Regions from separate parts of the Glaciimonas sp. OK215 genome, predicted to be linked through region 1. Evidence: predicted binding sites of a transcription regulator. Region 1 holds the regulator's gene; the other holds the start of a gene.
The links. The regulator NrdR, encoded in region 1, represses ribonucleotide reductase genes. The targets are predictions, from matches to a motif close to CACNANATNTNGTG.
Positions count from the first base shown of each region.

Region 2: AC3CHX_RS13660 (ribonucleoside triphosphate reductase) is a predicted target of NrdR. The motif match lies at 6,023-6,036, and genes of this name have one in related genera.

Region 1 is NZ_CM173544.1:1,018,228-1,025,892, reverse strand. Features, by position in the region: gene AC3CHX_RS04575 (IS256 family transposase) at 1-996, shown strand, start outside; gene AC3CHX_RS04570 (riboflavin synthase) at 1,057-1,680, opposite strand; gene ribD (bifunctional diaminohydroxyphosphoribosylaminopyrimidine deaminase/5-amino-6-(5-phosphoribosylamino)uracil reductase RibD) at 1,699-2,784, opposite strand; gene AC3CHX_RS04560 (PilW family protein) at 2,893-3,825, opposite strand; gene AC3CHX_RS04555 (GspH/FimT family pseudopilin) at 3,855-4,415, opposite strand; gene nrdR (transcriptional regulator NrdR) at 4,527-4,991, opposite strand; gene glyA (serine hydroxymethyltransferase) at 5,183-6,427, opposite strand; ZMP/ZTP riboswitch at 6,526-6,642, opposite strand; gene ybgC (tol-pal system-associated acyl-CoA thioesterase) at 6,858-7,352, shown strand; gene tolQ (protein TolQ) at 7,541-7,665, shown strand, end outside.
Region 2 is NZ_CM173544.1:3,030,731-3,038,395, forward strand. Features, by position in the region: gene AC3CHX_RS13630 (nitric-oxide reductase large subunit) at 1-2,251, shown strand, start outside; gene AC3CHX_RS13635 (DUF2249 domain-containing protein) at 2,332-2,595, shown strand; gene AC3CHX_RS13640 (SirB2 family protein) at 2,611-2,991, shown strand; gene nirK (copper-containing nitrite reductase) at 3,087-4,502, shown strand; gene AC3CHX_RS13650 (formylglycine-generating enzyme family protein) at 4,499-5,308, shown strand; gene AC3CHX_RS13655 (SCO family protein) at 5,320-5,937, shown strand; gene AC3CHX_RS13660 (ribonucleoside triphosphate reductase) at 6,053-7,665, shown strand, end outside.

The DNA.
Region 1 (7,665 bases):
GGCGATTTCGGCGCACTCCCGCTCGATATTCCCCGCGATCGTCAAGGCGCGTTTGAACCGCAAATCGTCAGCAAGCATCAGACCCGCTGGACCGGCTTCGACGACAAGATCATCTCCCTGTATGCCCGTGGCCTGACGGTCAGGGAGATCCAGAGCCACCTTGAAGAGATTTATGGTGCCGAAGTATCGCCAAGCCTAATATCGTCCGTCACAGACGCTGTGAGCGAGGATGTGAAGGTCTGGCAGGCCCGGCCGCTCGATGCCTTGTATCCGATTCTGTATCTCGACTGCATCCACGTCAAAGTGCGCGACACAGGGGCTGTCCGAAACAAGGCCGTCTACCTGGCCATCGGCGTGAACATGGAGGGCCACAAGGAAGTGCTGGGCCTGTGGATCGCTCAGACCGAGGGTGCCAAATTCTGGTTGCAAGTGGTGACCGAGTTGAAGAACCGTGGCGTGCAAGACATCTTCATTGCCTGCGTCGATGGGTTGAAAGGCTTCCCTGACGCCATCGAGGCGGTCTATCCGAAAGCAGCTGTTCAGCTATGCATCGTTCACATGGTGCGTAACAGCCTGAACTTCGTTCCCTGGAAAGTGCAGAAGGAAGTGGCTACCGATCTGAAGCGAATCTACAGTGCGGCGACCGTCGATGAAGCCGAACTCATGCTCACCGAATTTGAGTCAAAGTGGGACAAGGACTACCAGTCGATCAGCCTGTCCTGGCGGCGAAATTGGGCTCGGATCACGCCGTTCTTCGACTACCCGCCGGAAATCCGCAAGGTCATTTACACCACCAACGCCATTGAATCCATTAATATGAGCCTGCGGAAAGTCATCAAAACCCGCAGTTCATTCCCAACTGATGAGGCTGTCAGCAAGCTGTTTTATCTGGCACTCAACAACATCAGCAAGAAGTGGACGATGCCCTTGCGGGACTGGAAAGGAGCACTCAACCGCTTCACAATTCAGTTTGAAGAACGGATGACGCCGAATTAAACGAAATTCCGTTTACACAAAATCCCGCACACCCTCCGGTGCCGGAGGGAATTACGATTTCTATTTGTCGGTATCAGACACCGACAACATCCGCTCAACATAGCGCGCAATCAGGTCCACCTCCAGATTTACCTGTTTGCCGACCGCCAGATACCTCAGCGTCGTTACTTGTATCGTGTGCGGAATCAGGTTAATCGAAAACAAACAGGCATCCCTTGTATCTTCAACCCGGTTCACTGTGAGCGATACGCCATTAACCACAATTGAGCCCTTGTAGGCAAAATATTTAGCCAATTCGCGCGACGCCTGAATCACCAGCTCCCATGATTCGCCAACTGGCTCAAACTTCTTCACCATACCCAAGCCATCAACGTGACCCGACACCAGGTGACCGCCTAGCCGGTCTGCCAGTGTCAGCGCCTTTTCCAGATTAACCTCGCCGATGGCATCCAGGCCAACGGTGCAATTTAGACTTTCACGCGATACGTCAACGGCGAAACCATCGTCAGTTTTTTCTGTCACCGTCATGCAAGCACCGTTCAGTGAAATCGAATCGCCGAGCGCCACATCGCCCATAGGCAAGCCCCCGGCATCTATCTGCAGCCGAACGCCATCATCAGCGGCGGCGCCTTGTGTTTGTACTGAAGTAATTTTGCCGACTGCGGCGACGATGCCTGTAAACATAGGAGTAGAAATAGGAAGTTAATTGAATCGTGCAAGGATACGCAAATCCTCGCCAATTTGCTTGACCTGGTGAAATTTGAGTGAAAACTTGCCCTGTAAATTTTCCAACGCAGGGAGATCAAACATGCCGCGCGCATCACCCAAAATGATCGGCGCCAGATATGCCAGCAATTCATCAACACATCCTTCCCTGATCAACGATGCATTCAGCTTGGCGCCCGCTTCGACATGCACCTCATTGATCTGGCGTCTGCCAAGTTCCAATATCACTTGCGGCAAGTCGACCTTGCCCTGCGCGTTCGGCAACACCATGACTTCTGCTCCGCGCTCCTGCAGCATAGCCTGCTTTTCGGCATCCTCTACGGCAGCAAAGATCAGGGTCGCCTCCCCACTTAATATGCGCGCTTCCGGATTGATACCGAGCTTGCTGTCGATGATGACCCGCAGGGGTTGTCGCGCAACCGGAATCGCACGCACTGTCAGTTGCGGATCATCTTCCTTGACGGTACCGATGCCAGTCAAAATCACACCGGCACGTGCGCGCCAGAGATGACCGTCATCACGCGCCGCCGGAGAAGTGATCCACTGACTTTGTCCGTTATACAGCGCTGTTTTGCCATCGAGGCTCGCGGCCACCTTGAGTCGGACCCAAGGTTTGCCGCGCTGCATGCGTGAGAAAAAGCCGATGTTCAGTTCTCGCGCCTGTTCTGCCAGAACACCGGACTCCACCACAATTCCTGCTGCCCGCAGCCGATCAAAACCCTGACCAGCCACTTGTGGATTCGGATCTTCCATCGCCGCTACTACTTTGGCGAGACCGGCACGTACCAAAGCGTCCGCGCACGGCGGTGTGCGACCGAAATGACTACACGGCTCAAGTGTGACGTAGGCGGTCGCACCACGCACATCATGGCCTTTCTCACGCGCATCATTGAGCGCCTGAATCTCGGCGTGGTTGCCGCCCGGCGGCTGAGTAAAACCTTCACCAATAATCAACCCGTCTTTGACGATGACACAGCCGATGGTGGGATTGGGTGCACTGCTGAGCAGTCCGTGTTCAGCGAGTCGCAATGCGTGCGACATAAATACGTCAGCGTGAGTCATAGTGTAAAACCTGGGGAAAGTGGCGAACGGTAACCGCAAATGGGTAAGTCAACAAATCACATTTGCTCATTGTACAAAATATACGGGCAACACGAGCCGCAATACCCGTCATGGTACGCCGCCAGCCCGAGTAGCCGTCAAACTGGCGGCAGCGTGATTGCGCAGGGTGACGATGCTGGTCATTACCGCGCGCAACTTGCCATCCCTTGCAACCTGGCCGACACCATCGCAATCGACATATCGTTGCGGCTCGATGGATGCATGTTGACTGGCGTACAGTTGCAAACACAATTTGACGCGTATCACTCTCTTCCAGTTTTTCTGCTGATCTGACGACAATCCATCAACTTGTGCGGCCGTCAGAAACTGTTGCACCGAAAATCCGTCAATCCCAGCCACGCCAAAAGTAAGCCGCATGTTCTCAACGTTATTGAGTATCGGCTGCGCAATGCCACCACCATTGCCATGGCAATACAGCGATGCCGTTTTGGCGCCGGATGGGGTGGCCACAAAGAAACGGTTAGTGGCAATGCGCACTTGCCGACCGGCGTTATAGGCCGGATGACTTTCAGGCAAGACAAGGGAACCAGCCTGGGCATCATTGCAATCGGCACCGGTGCCGCTGGCATAATCAAACGTATCGGCCACGCGATACGCGACCTCAAACCCAGCTATGCCCGCCCCACTTCTACACGTGAAATCCAACGACGACGACATCGGCTTCACAAATCCGTAATCACAACCGCGCAAACCCTGTCCCGGCTTACCGTCTGCGCTGACAAAATCCGTGCGATCAACTTCCGTGGCATTCACGCTTGCCGACGTTAAATGCCCAAACCCCGCCTGCCGTAAATTCCTCTCCATCAGCTGCATCGCATAACGCCCATCCTGCTGCAAACGAAGAAGGTCCTCATTTAACCGATAACTCGCCTTGCTGCCGAAATACAGATTAGCCACTGCCGCCACCAACACGATGCCAATCAACATAGTCACCATCAACTCAACAAGCGTGACGCCACGCTGATGGGCACAACGACACATGATGGATTTACCTGATCGATGGCGATGTTTTAATTGCATTCGGCGACGCCCACCAATACCCTGATACGGCCACTGCGACTTAAGCAAACAATGCGCACACCACCGCCATGTCTGAACACCAGGCTGGTAAAACTGGCCCCAGGCCTGCCGAGGCCGTTATACGTAATCTTTGTATTCGCACCGACCACGCTGGTCTTCTTACCCAATGCCGCTTGTCGGAGCAGGACTTGATTTTCATCCGGCACCGTCACAATCCACCCGCTGCCCCAGTCGTTACCTTCGCGCCCATCGCCAGCGCTGGCGACGCAGCGGCCGTCGTCGGACTCTGCATTGACACTGCGGCAAATAGCGACTGAACGGCCGCGCTTGATCGCCTCGGTTCGCGCCAGAGTGGCGGCCGCGACAAATTGATTAACGGCCACGCTCAACCGCGTTTCGATGATGAAATCACGCATAGCCGGCACGCCAACCGCGAGCAGGATACTCATGATGAGCATTGTTATCATTATTTCGATCAAAGTAAAACCCGAACGCAACAGCGCCCCGTAACAAGACGTCGACAACGTGGGAATAGCGACGGAGTGCGCCATGACAACCAACCTCACATCGAATGAAGGAGGAATAAATACTATAGTTTTAATTGCAGGCGAACCACTTCCCGGGAGAAAAATGGTCGCAAGTTAAGGCGTGGTTTATGAAGTTTACTTTTTGCGAGCAGGGTCGGAAAACTCTTCAATCATATTTTGAAATTCGGCCACATCTTCAAAGCTTTTGTAAACGGAAGCAAATCGGATATAGGCAATCTTGTCGAGCCGCTTCAGCTCATGCATGACCAATTCTCCGACATGGCCGGAGAGCACCTCTCGCTCGCCGCTAGCCAGCAGCTTCTCTTTGATTTTTTGCAATGCTTCATCCAGCGACTCGGCTGAAACAGGACGCTTGCGCAGTGCCAGCATCAAACTGGCGCGCAGCTTGCCCGCATCAAATTCAGTGCGGCTGCCATTTTTCTTGACGATGACAGGCATCGCCAACTCGATCCGTTCGTGCGTCGTAAATCGTTTGTCGCACTTTGTGCAGCGGCGACGGCGACGAATGGCATCCCCTTCTTCCGACACGCGGGTGTCCAGAACCTGGGTTTCTTCATGATGGCAGAACGGGCATTTCATGATGGCAGCGATCTATATGACAGTGGAGCGACGTTCTATTGGCTGACTACTTACTTTTCTTTTTGCTATCGCCATATTACATGGGCCCGTTCCAGTTGAAAACCAGAACGGACCCATGCTGTGACGCTTCTGGAATACCGCGGCATACACATGCCACCAAGGCATGGTATTCACAGCATCAGCAGCAATTATCAACCATACACAGGGAATGCATCGGTCAATTTCTTGACTTCAACTTTGACGCGTTCGATGGTCGCCGCATCATGCGGATTGTCCAGCACGTCGGCGATCAAATTACCGATCTTCGTCGCTTCCGCCTCCTTGAAACCGCGCGTAGTCAACGCAGGACTACCCACACGAATACCGGAAGTCACGAATGGCTTTTCCGGATCGTTAGGGATCGCATTCTTGTTGCAAGTCATGTGTGCTGCACCGAGGATGGCTTCAGCTTCTTTACCGGTGATCTTCTTGGCGCGCAGATCAACCAGCATGACGTGCGACTCGGTACGACCGGAAACGATACGCAGGCCACGCGCAATCAGTGCTTTAGCCAATGCATCGGCATTCTTCACGACTTGTTGTTGATAAGCCTTGAATTCCGGTGTCAGCGCTTCCTTGAACGCAACTGCTTTAGCGGCAATCACGTGCATTAACGGGCCACCTTGAATGCCGGGGAAAATCGCCGAATTGATGGCTTTTTCGTGTTCGGCTTTCATCAGGATGATACCGCCGCGAGGACCACGCAACGATTTGTGCGTAGTCGAGGTAACGAAGTCGGCGTAAGGCACTGGATTCGGATACTCTCCCGCAGCGATCAAACCGGCATAGTGCGCCATGTCAACCATGAAATAAGCACCAACCGCTTTAGCCACTTTGGAAATACGCTCAAAATCGATGCGCAACGCATACGCAGAAGCACCAGCGATGATCAACTTGGGTTTCTTTTCATGCGCCAGCCGCTCCAGCGCTTCGTAATCGATTTCTTCTTTTTCGTTAAGACCGTAGGAAACCACGTTGAACCACTTGCCGGACATATTCAATGCCATGCCATGGGTCAGGTGACCGCCTTCTGCCAGCGACATACCCATGATGGTATCGCCTGGTTTCAACACTGCGAAGAACACGCCCTGATTCGCTTGCGAACCGGAATTTGGCTGCACGTTAGCGGCTTCTGCACCGAACAACTGTTTTACGCGATCAATTGCCAGTTGCTCAGCGATATCGACGAATTCACAGCCGCCGTAATAACGTTTGCCTGGATAACCTTCAGCGTACTTGTTAGTCAGTTGGGTGCCTTGCGCCTCCATAACGGCAGGCGAGCAATAATTTTCCGATGCGATCAGCTCGATGTGTTCTTGCTGACGATGGTTTTCTTTCTGGATCGCGCTCCACAATTCTGGATCGACGCTGGCGATGGTTTGGTTTTTTTCGAACATGAGATATTCCAATCGATAGAGGTTAACCTTTGCAGGTTCTGCATCGAATGAGGGCCAAAGTGATGGGGGAATGCGGCAGCCTCAGTCGTACGTTCCATTCGGGCTGCCCAGGCGCACGGCGGATAAATCTCACGCTTCCCGGTGGATGCCCACCTTTACCGGAAATCAAGGCAGTTTGCTTCGGTCCGGTTTTTTCGCCAGTTACGTGAGACGAAATGGTGCACGTATTGTAAGTGAAGGGCCTGGATAGAGCAAGATTGCGAAAAGGCACCGACGCTATCGAAGCACGATTCTGGCCCGGTTGATAATATCTAGTTCTTAATTCCACGGGTATACATCTGAGTTTGGGCTACAATTTCCGCTTATCTCGCATTGCAACATAGGCGCCGACTCCGCTCATTCCCTTATTTCAGGCCAACATCCGCACAACATGAACTCAGCATCACCCGCCACCAAAAAAGATTTCAGCTGGACCATCCGCGTGTACTACGAAGACACTGACGCCGGCGGGGTTGTGTTTTATGCAAATTACCTGAAGTTTTTTGAGCGCGCGCGCACCGAATGGTTGCGTGCTGCCGGAATTGAACAGAGTCGACTGCTTGAAACAGACGGCGTAATGTTCGTGGTCAAAAGCACCGCCCTCGATTACCACGCACCATCTCGACTGGATGATGAACTCCAACTGACGGTTACTGTCGAAAGCGTTGGCCGCGTCGCAGTTGACTTTATTCAGCAAGCCTGGCGTCTCGATGGCGAGACGCCGAAATTGCTGGCAACCGGCCGGATTAAAGTGGTCTGCGTGAATGCACAGACGTTTCGACCGCAAGCAATTCCGCGGCACGTGCTGGGCCGAATTCAGCCGATCACAAACCAATCAATGCCAATACCCGTGAATTCAACTTTTGATTGCAACCTGAGCAACTAAATGCAGCAAAATCGCTCCAACTGCCTATAGATGCGAAGCTGGAAGCCGCTATTTTACGATTACAATCGTATTTTTTTCGCTTGACCGAGCTAATAAACAATGACGGATGCGTTTTACAGATTCATTTACTACCGTTGGTTAAGACATCTTAAGACCGCTGCCCAAGACCATTTATCAAGACTGCCTACATGACCGTCACTCAAGACCTTTCATTTCTCACCCTCATCACCAACGCCTCCGTGCTTGTGCAACTTGTCATGCTGCTACTGTTAGCAGTTTCCGTGATGAGCTGGACTTATATTTTCCGCAAGAT
Region 2 (7,665 bases), 2.0 Mb from region 1:
GACCTGGCTCGCTGTCATCTGTGTACTGTCCTTCGCCGTTTTAGGCTGGGTCGGAACAGAGATTTATCAGACCGCGCCACCCATCCCAAACCGAGTCATCAGTACCAAGGGCAATGTGTTGTTTTCAGAAGGACAGGTTCAACGCGGTCAGGAGGCATGGCTTTCCGCCGGCGGTCAGCAGCTGGGATCGGTATGGGGCCATGGCAGTTATGTCGCGCCGGACTGGTCGGCCGACTGGCTGCATCGTGAAGCGTTGGCATTGCGCGGGGTGTGGGCGCAGCATGATTTCGGCAAGCCATTCGAGCAACTCAGCGTCGGCCAGCAAAGCGAATTGAACGGCCGCCTGAAGATCGAGATGCGCCGCAACACTTACGATGCAAAGACCGGCACCATTACGCTATCGCCTGATCGTGCCGAGGCTGTTGCACAGGTCGCGCGGCACTACACCAGCCTGTTCGGCACTGACCCGGCATTCGACAAGCTGCGTGAACAATATGCGATGAATGCCGGATTGCTGCCCAATCCGCTTGATCTGCAAGCGTTGCCTGCATTCGTATTCTGGTCCGCATGGTCGGCCGCAACCGATCGTCCAGGTCAGTCCGATCTGAGCTACACCAGCAACTGGCCGCATGAACCGCTGGTCGACAATACGCCGACCGCCAGTGCCGGCATATGGTCGTTCGCCAGTATCATTTTCATGATCGCCGGCATTGCGGGCATGATTTTCTATCACTCGGTGAGCAAGGAAGAAGGCGATCCAACTCCGCCCAAAGCCGATCCCTTGTTCAATTTGAAGCCGACGCCGTCGATGAAGGCGACCAGGAAATATTTCTATGTAGTGATCGGCCTGATCGTGGCGCAAGTCGCGATGGGCGTGATTACCGCCCACTATTCGGTCGAGGGCCAGAGCTTCTTCGGCTTCCCGCTGGCGAAGATCCTGCCGTATAGCGTGAGCCGTACCATCCATACCCAGTTCGCGGTATTGTGGATTGCGACCGCGTGGCTGGCTACCGGTTTGTATATTGCGCCTGCGATTTCGGGAGTTGAACCGAAATTCCAGAAACTCGGTGTCGACGTGCTGTTCTATGCCTTGCTCTTCATCGTGGTCGGGTCCACCGCATTCGGCTGGGTCGGTAGCTTGCAGCATTTGGGCAATACTTTCAGCTTCTGGATCGGCAATCAAGGCCTGGCATACACCACCATGGGCCGCGTCTGGCAAATCCTGTTGTTTATCGGTTTGATGTTCTGGGTCCTGCTGCTGGGACGCGGACTGCTGCCCGCATTGAAAAAGCCATCCGAAAGCCGCGCTCTGATTGCGATGGTATTCCTGTCGGCATTGTGCATCGGCGGCTTCTATTCGACATCGCTGGCCTGGGGTCCGCATACGCATTACTCGATGATCGAGTACTGGCGCTGGTGGTTGGTGCATCTGTGGGTGGAAGGTTTCTTTGAAGTATTCGCCACTGCGGTCATTGCACTATTGTTCACCCGTCTGGGCTTGATCCGCGCCGCCACCGCCAACAGCGCAATCGTGCTGGAAACCATCGTGTTCCTGTTCGGCGGCATTCTGGGTACATTGCATCATCTGTACTTTACCGGCACGCCGACCTTCGTGATTGCGATCGGCGCCATGTTCTCGGCGCTGGAAGTGGTTCCGCTGGCGATGATAGGCGTCGAAGCCTATCGCAACTATCAACGCTCCAAGGCTGCGCCCTGGGTGCAAGCCTACAAGTGGTCGATTCTGTGTTTCATCGCGGTCGGCTTCTGGAACGTCGTGGGTGCAGGTTTGATGGGCTTCTCGCTGAATACGCCGATCGCGCTGTATTACATGCAGGGACTCAACATGACGGCAGCCCACGGCCATGCGGCTCTGTTCGGCGTGTATGGCATGCTGGGCATCGGCTTGCTGCTGTTTTGCCTGCGCGGCCTGTCCGATCGTGCCGCATGGTCTGACAAGCTGCTCAAACCGATGTTTTGGGGACTCAATATCGGGCTTGCGATGATGGTCTTTATATCGCTGGCGCCGGCAGGTATCTACCAGACCTGGGCCAGCATCACCAAAGGCATGTGGTATGCACGCTCACCGGAAGTAGTCCATTCGCATCTGATGGAAACCCTGGTGTGGATGCGGGTCCCGGGCGATATGGTGTTCGCATTCGGTATGCTGTGCCTGGTCTTGTTCGCGTTGCGTTTGCTGACAGGCGGCAAACGCGGACAGCCCGTCCCGGTGGCACTTGCCGAAACAGCTTGATCGGCATCTGATCAGCCGTCATCCGAAGTGGCCGGCCTGTGCCGGTCTCTTCGATTCATTGCACAACAAGGAGTTTTACCATGGCACACGATTGTTCCCTTCCCACTATGGCCGAAGGCATTTACCCATTCGACGCACGCGGCGTCGCCAAACGCTTCCGGCATGCCGCGATTTTTGGCGCGTTGGCTGCACTACACCCGGGCGAGATCATGCGTTTTTGCAACGATCACGATCCATTGCCATTGCTGTCGCAGATTGAAGGCCACTTTGGTGCACGCATCAAGATCGCGTATGTTTCGCGCGCACCGGGCGAAATCGTCATCGATTTTCTGGTGACAGCCTGATTGGCCCCTTGCGTCATGGACTACATCGCGATCAAGCATCTGCATATTGCCTGTGCCAGTTTAAGCGTCAGCCTGTTTTTTCTGCGCGGGATCTGGATGCTGCGCGACTCGGCAATGCTGCAGCGGCGCTGGGTGAAAACCGTGCCGCACATCGTCGATGTCTTGCTGCTCACCAGCGCGCTCATCATGGTGAGCTGGAGCGGGCAGTATCCATTTGTGCAAAACTGGCTTACCGCCAAGGTCGTCGCCTTGATAGTCTATATCGCACTCGGCAGCATCGCATTGAAACGCAGCCGGAACAAGACCGTGCGGGTTTGCGCATTCGTCGCGGCATTGATGGTATTTGCCTATATCGGCTCGGTGGCAGTCACGAAACATGCGCTTGTGTTTGCCTAGACCTGGATCAAGGCAATATTTCATTTCCCCATTTAGGATCTGTTGGGTGTCTTGTTTAACGGACGCCATGACATAACTCAAGGGGTGAGAATATTATGAAGGTCAATCACAAGCTGGCGTCGACATGGCTTGCAGCGGTTTCTACCGTGCTGGCACTATCTGTTAGCGCTGCCTATGCAACTCCCGAGCCCGCATTACCGGTGATCGTGCAGGACCTGGTGGCACCGCCCGCAATGCCGCCGCAAATTACCCGCAAGACGCCGGCCCGGGTCGTGGTGACGCTCACGGTAGAAGAAGTCGAGCAAGAAATAGCGCCTGGCACCCACTACACGTTCTGGACCTTCGGCGGCACCGTACCTGGGAAGATGATACGGGTACGTGAAGGCGATACGGTTGAATTGCATCTGAAAAATCTCGCCGGCAATAAACTCCCCCACAATATCGATTTGCATGCGGTCACCGGCCCCGGCGGCGGTGCGGCGCAAACCTTGATTGCGCCGGGCAATGAAGCGACGTTTACTTTCAAAGCCCTGGCATCGGGTCTGTATGTGTACCACTGCGCGACCACGCCGGTTGCCGTGCACGTTGCGAATGGCATGTACGGCATGATCCTGGTGGAGCCTAAAGAGGGCTTGTCCAAGGTCGACCATGAATACTATGTGATGGAGGGGGATTTTTATACCACCGGCGCGTACCGTGCAGGCGGGCTGCAAACCTTCGACCTGCAGAAGGCGATCGATGAAAGGCCCACCTATGTCTTGTTCAACGGTGCCGATGGCGCGCTGACCGGCAAGAATTCGCTGAGCGCCAGGACCGGTGACAAGGTCAGGATGTTTTTCGGCGTTGGCGGCCCGAACATCATCTCCAGTTTTCATGTGATCGGTGCGATTTTCGATCGCGTGTATACCGAGGGCGGCACGCATTATCAGGAAAATGTCCAAACCACGATGGTGCCGGCCGGCGGCTCAACCATGGTTGAATTTGTGCCCAAGGTGCCTGGCAACCTGACGATTGTCGATCATTCCCTGACGCGTGCGTTCAACAAGGGCGCGATCGGCTTAATGGCAGTCAGCGGTCCCGCACGATTTGATATCTACGGCGAAGGTGAAAAGAAGCCATTGCTCGCAGCGGCCAATGCAGCGGCTCCCGCCAAGGCGCCGGTTGCAACAGCAGCCGATGCCAGACTGGCGGCAGGCAAAGCGGTATACGAGCGTACCTGTGCCGCCTGCCACCTGCCCGATGGCAAGGGCGTGCCCGGGGTATTCCCTCCTTTGGCAGACTCCGATTTCTTCCAGCAACGCCCGCATGAAAAAGCCCATATTGTCTTGAACGGCCATAGCGGTGAGTTGGTGGTCAACGGACAGCATTACAACTCGGTGATGCCGCCGCAAGATCTCAACGATGAGGATGTCGCTGCGGTGATCAATTACGTCAACGTCGCGCTGAACCAGGGAACGCCGGTTCTGACTCCGGCACAGGTCAAGCAAATGCGCACGATTAAATCGCAGTGAAATGGAGATCAAACGCGGCGATCAGACGCATGGCCGGGCTGGTCGCGGTCCTGCTGATGCTGGGTGGACTGACGGCCCGCGCCATCGCGGGTGATTACCTGTTGCTACCGGGAGGCGAATTCCGCAGCGCATTGCCGGCGGACGGAAAAACGGCGCCGGCCATCATCGCGCCGTTTTTTTTGCGAACCAGACCGGTGAGCAATGCCGAATATAGCGATTTTATCTTGAAGCATCCGCAGTGGCGGCGCGGCGCGGTTCCGGCCGTGCTTGCTGGTGCGGATTATCTGTCCGGCTGGAACGGCCCCCTGGATCACGGCCGGCTCGCTTCCTCCGCGCCTGTGACGCAAGTGAGCTGGTACGCAGCGGCGGCATTTTGCGAATCTGAGCAGGCCCGTCTTCCACGCTGGTACGAATGGGAATTTGCCGCAGCCGCAGACGAAAGCCGAACCGATGCGCGCGCTGATCCGGCCTGGCTCGAGCGCATACTCGCCTGGTATTCCCGCCCTGCCAACAAGCCGCCTCAGTCGATCGGATTAGCGCGGCCGAATCGTTACGGCATGCTCGATATGCACGGTTTGGTGTGGGAGTGGGTGGAGGACTTCAGCGCCTTATTTATGAGTGCAGACAGCCGTGTCCAGGGCGAGCAAAAGCAGCTTGATTTCTGCGGCGGCGCTGCCGTGTCGCTCGCCGACCGTCAAAATTATGCCGTATTGATGCGCCTGGCCCTGCTGGCCGCAATGGAGGGCAATCAAGAGGGCGCATATCTGGGATTTCGCTGTGCGCGCGATCCCGCTCACAACAAATGAGGAACATCAGCATGACCATACCCGACATCCTGAATTCATCGTCGCGCTGCGCGGCCTTATGCCTTGCCTTGATCGGTGCGCTGCCAGCGGCGGTATTGGCGCAACCGGCAGTGACGTCAACCGGCAAGCCGTTGCCCGCCGAGTCGCTCTACTGGCTCTCGGTTCCCCTGACCGACGCGCAGGGCAAGCGCTTTGATTGGCGCGATCTGGCCGGACATCCTGTGCTGGTAACGATGTTCTATGGCGACTGCAATACCGCTTGCCCGATCGTTCTGGAAAATCTGCAGCAGACGATTGCGGCGCTCAAGCCGGCGCCGGGCAAACTCAGCGTGTTGATGGTCAGCCTTGATCCGCTGCGCGATACGCCGGCTTCGCTCGCACGATTAGGAAAGTCTCATCATCTGGACAATACAATTTTCCGGCTTGCCGTGAGCACGGACGAAACCCATACACGCACCATGGCAGCCGCACTCAACATCAAATATCGCGTGCTTGGCGGCGGTGAAATCAACCATGGCACGCGCATTTGCCTGATCGATGCCGATGGCAAGGTGGTCGCCAGCAGTACCCAACTCAGCGCCGCACCCGACCGGAAATTCCTGCAGCAAATCCGGCAGGCATTGAAATGATCCGGCTTGACGCAAATCAAGGAATTCAAATACAGGCCCGCTTTCGGTTGACCATACTACATATAGTTATTAACCTTCATCAAAGCACCATATGTTGTGCTTACTTGGAGATGTAATGACAGCAAAAGCAGTTTCTTTCCTGACCCAGGTTATCAAGCGCGACGGCAGCATCAAGCCGTTCGATGCCGGCAAAATCGCATCCGCCCTGCAACGTGCGGGCCGCGCCAGCGGCGAATTCGACGCACTGGCAGCGAGTCGCCTGACCGCACAAGCGGTACTCCAGAGAGTCGGATTGCAGGGTCAAGCGGCTCCCAATATCGAGCAAATCCAGGATGTGGTCGAGTCGGTGTTGTTTGACGCCGGCTATCGAAAAACCCTGCGCGCCTATATCGTCTACCGGGAGCAGCACCAGAAATTGCGCGGCGATCGCAAGACCCAGGTCGACGTCGAATCGTCGATGAACGAATATCTGAATCAACTCGACTGGCGCGTCAATGCGAATGCCAATCAGGGCTATTCGCTGGGTGGTTTGATCCTCAACGTGTCGGGCAAAGTGATCGCCAATTACTGGCTCGATCACGTCTATCCACCGGCAGTGGGCGAGGTCCATCGCAACGCCGAGCTGCATATCCACGACCTGGACATGCTGGCCGGTTATTGCGCCGGCTGGTCGCTGCGCATGCTGCTCTCCGAAGGTTTGAACGGGGTGCCGGGCAAGGTTGAATCGGGTCCGCCGAAACACATGTCGAGCGCGATCGGACAAATCGTCAACTTTCTCGGCACGCTGCAAAACGAATGGGCCGGCGCACAAGCATTCAGCTCCTTCGATACCTACATGGCGCCGTATATTCGCAAGGACAAGCTGGATTACGACAGCGTCAAGCAAACCATCCAGGAACTGATCTACAACCTCAACGTCCCATCGCGCTGGGGCACGCAAACCCCATTCACCAATCTGACCTTCGACTGGGTGTGCCCGGAGGATTTGCGCGCGCAAGTGCCCCTGATCGGCGGCATCGAGATGCCGTTCGCCTACGGCGACCTGCAGCCGGAGATGGACATGATCAACCGCGCCTATATCGAAATCATGATGGCAGGCGACGCCAAGGGCCGCGTATTTACCTTTCCTATTCCGACCTACAACATCACCGAGGATTTCGAATGGCACAGCCCGAACGCCGAGTTGCTGTTCGAGATGACGGCACGCTATGGGCTGCCCTACTTCCAGAATTTCATCAATTCGGAATTGAAGCCGAACATGATCCGTTCCATGTGCTGCCGTTTGCAGCTCGACTTGCGCGAACTGCTCAAGCGCGGCAACGGCTTGTTCGGTTCGGCCGAGCAAACCGGCTCGCTGGGGGTGGTGACGATCAACTGCGCGCGGCTCGGCTACCTGCATGCCGGCGATGAGGCGGCATTGCTGGATCGCCTCGATCAATTGCTCGAGCTCGGCAAAACCAGCCTGGAAATCAAGCGCAAGGTGATCCAGCGGCACATGGACAATGGCCTGTTCCCCTACACCAAGCGCTATCTCGGCACCCTGCGCAATCATTTCTCGACCCTGGGCGTGAACGGCATCAATGAAATGATCCGCAATTTCACCAATGACGAACACGACATCACGAGCGAATGGGGCCACGCCTTTGCGCTACGGCTACTCGACCATGTGCGCGCACGGATGCTGGCGTTTCAGGATGAAACCGGTCACATGTACAACCTGGAAGCGAC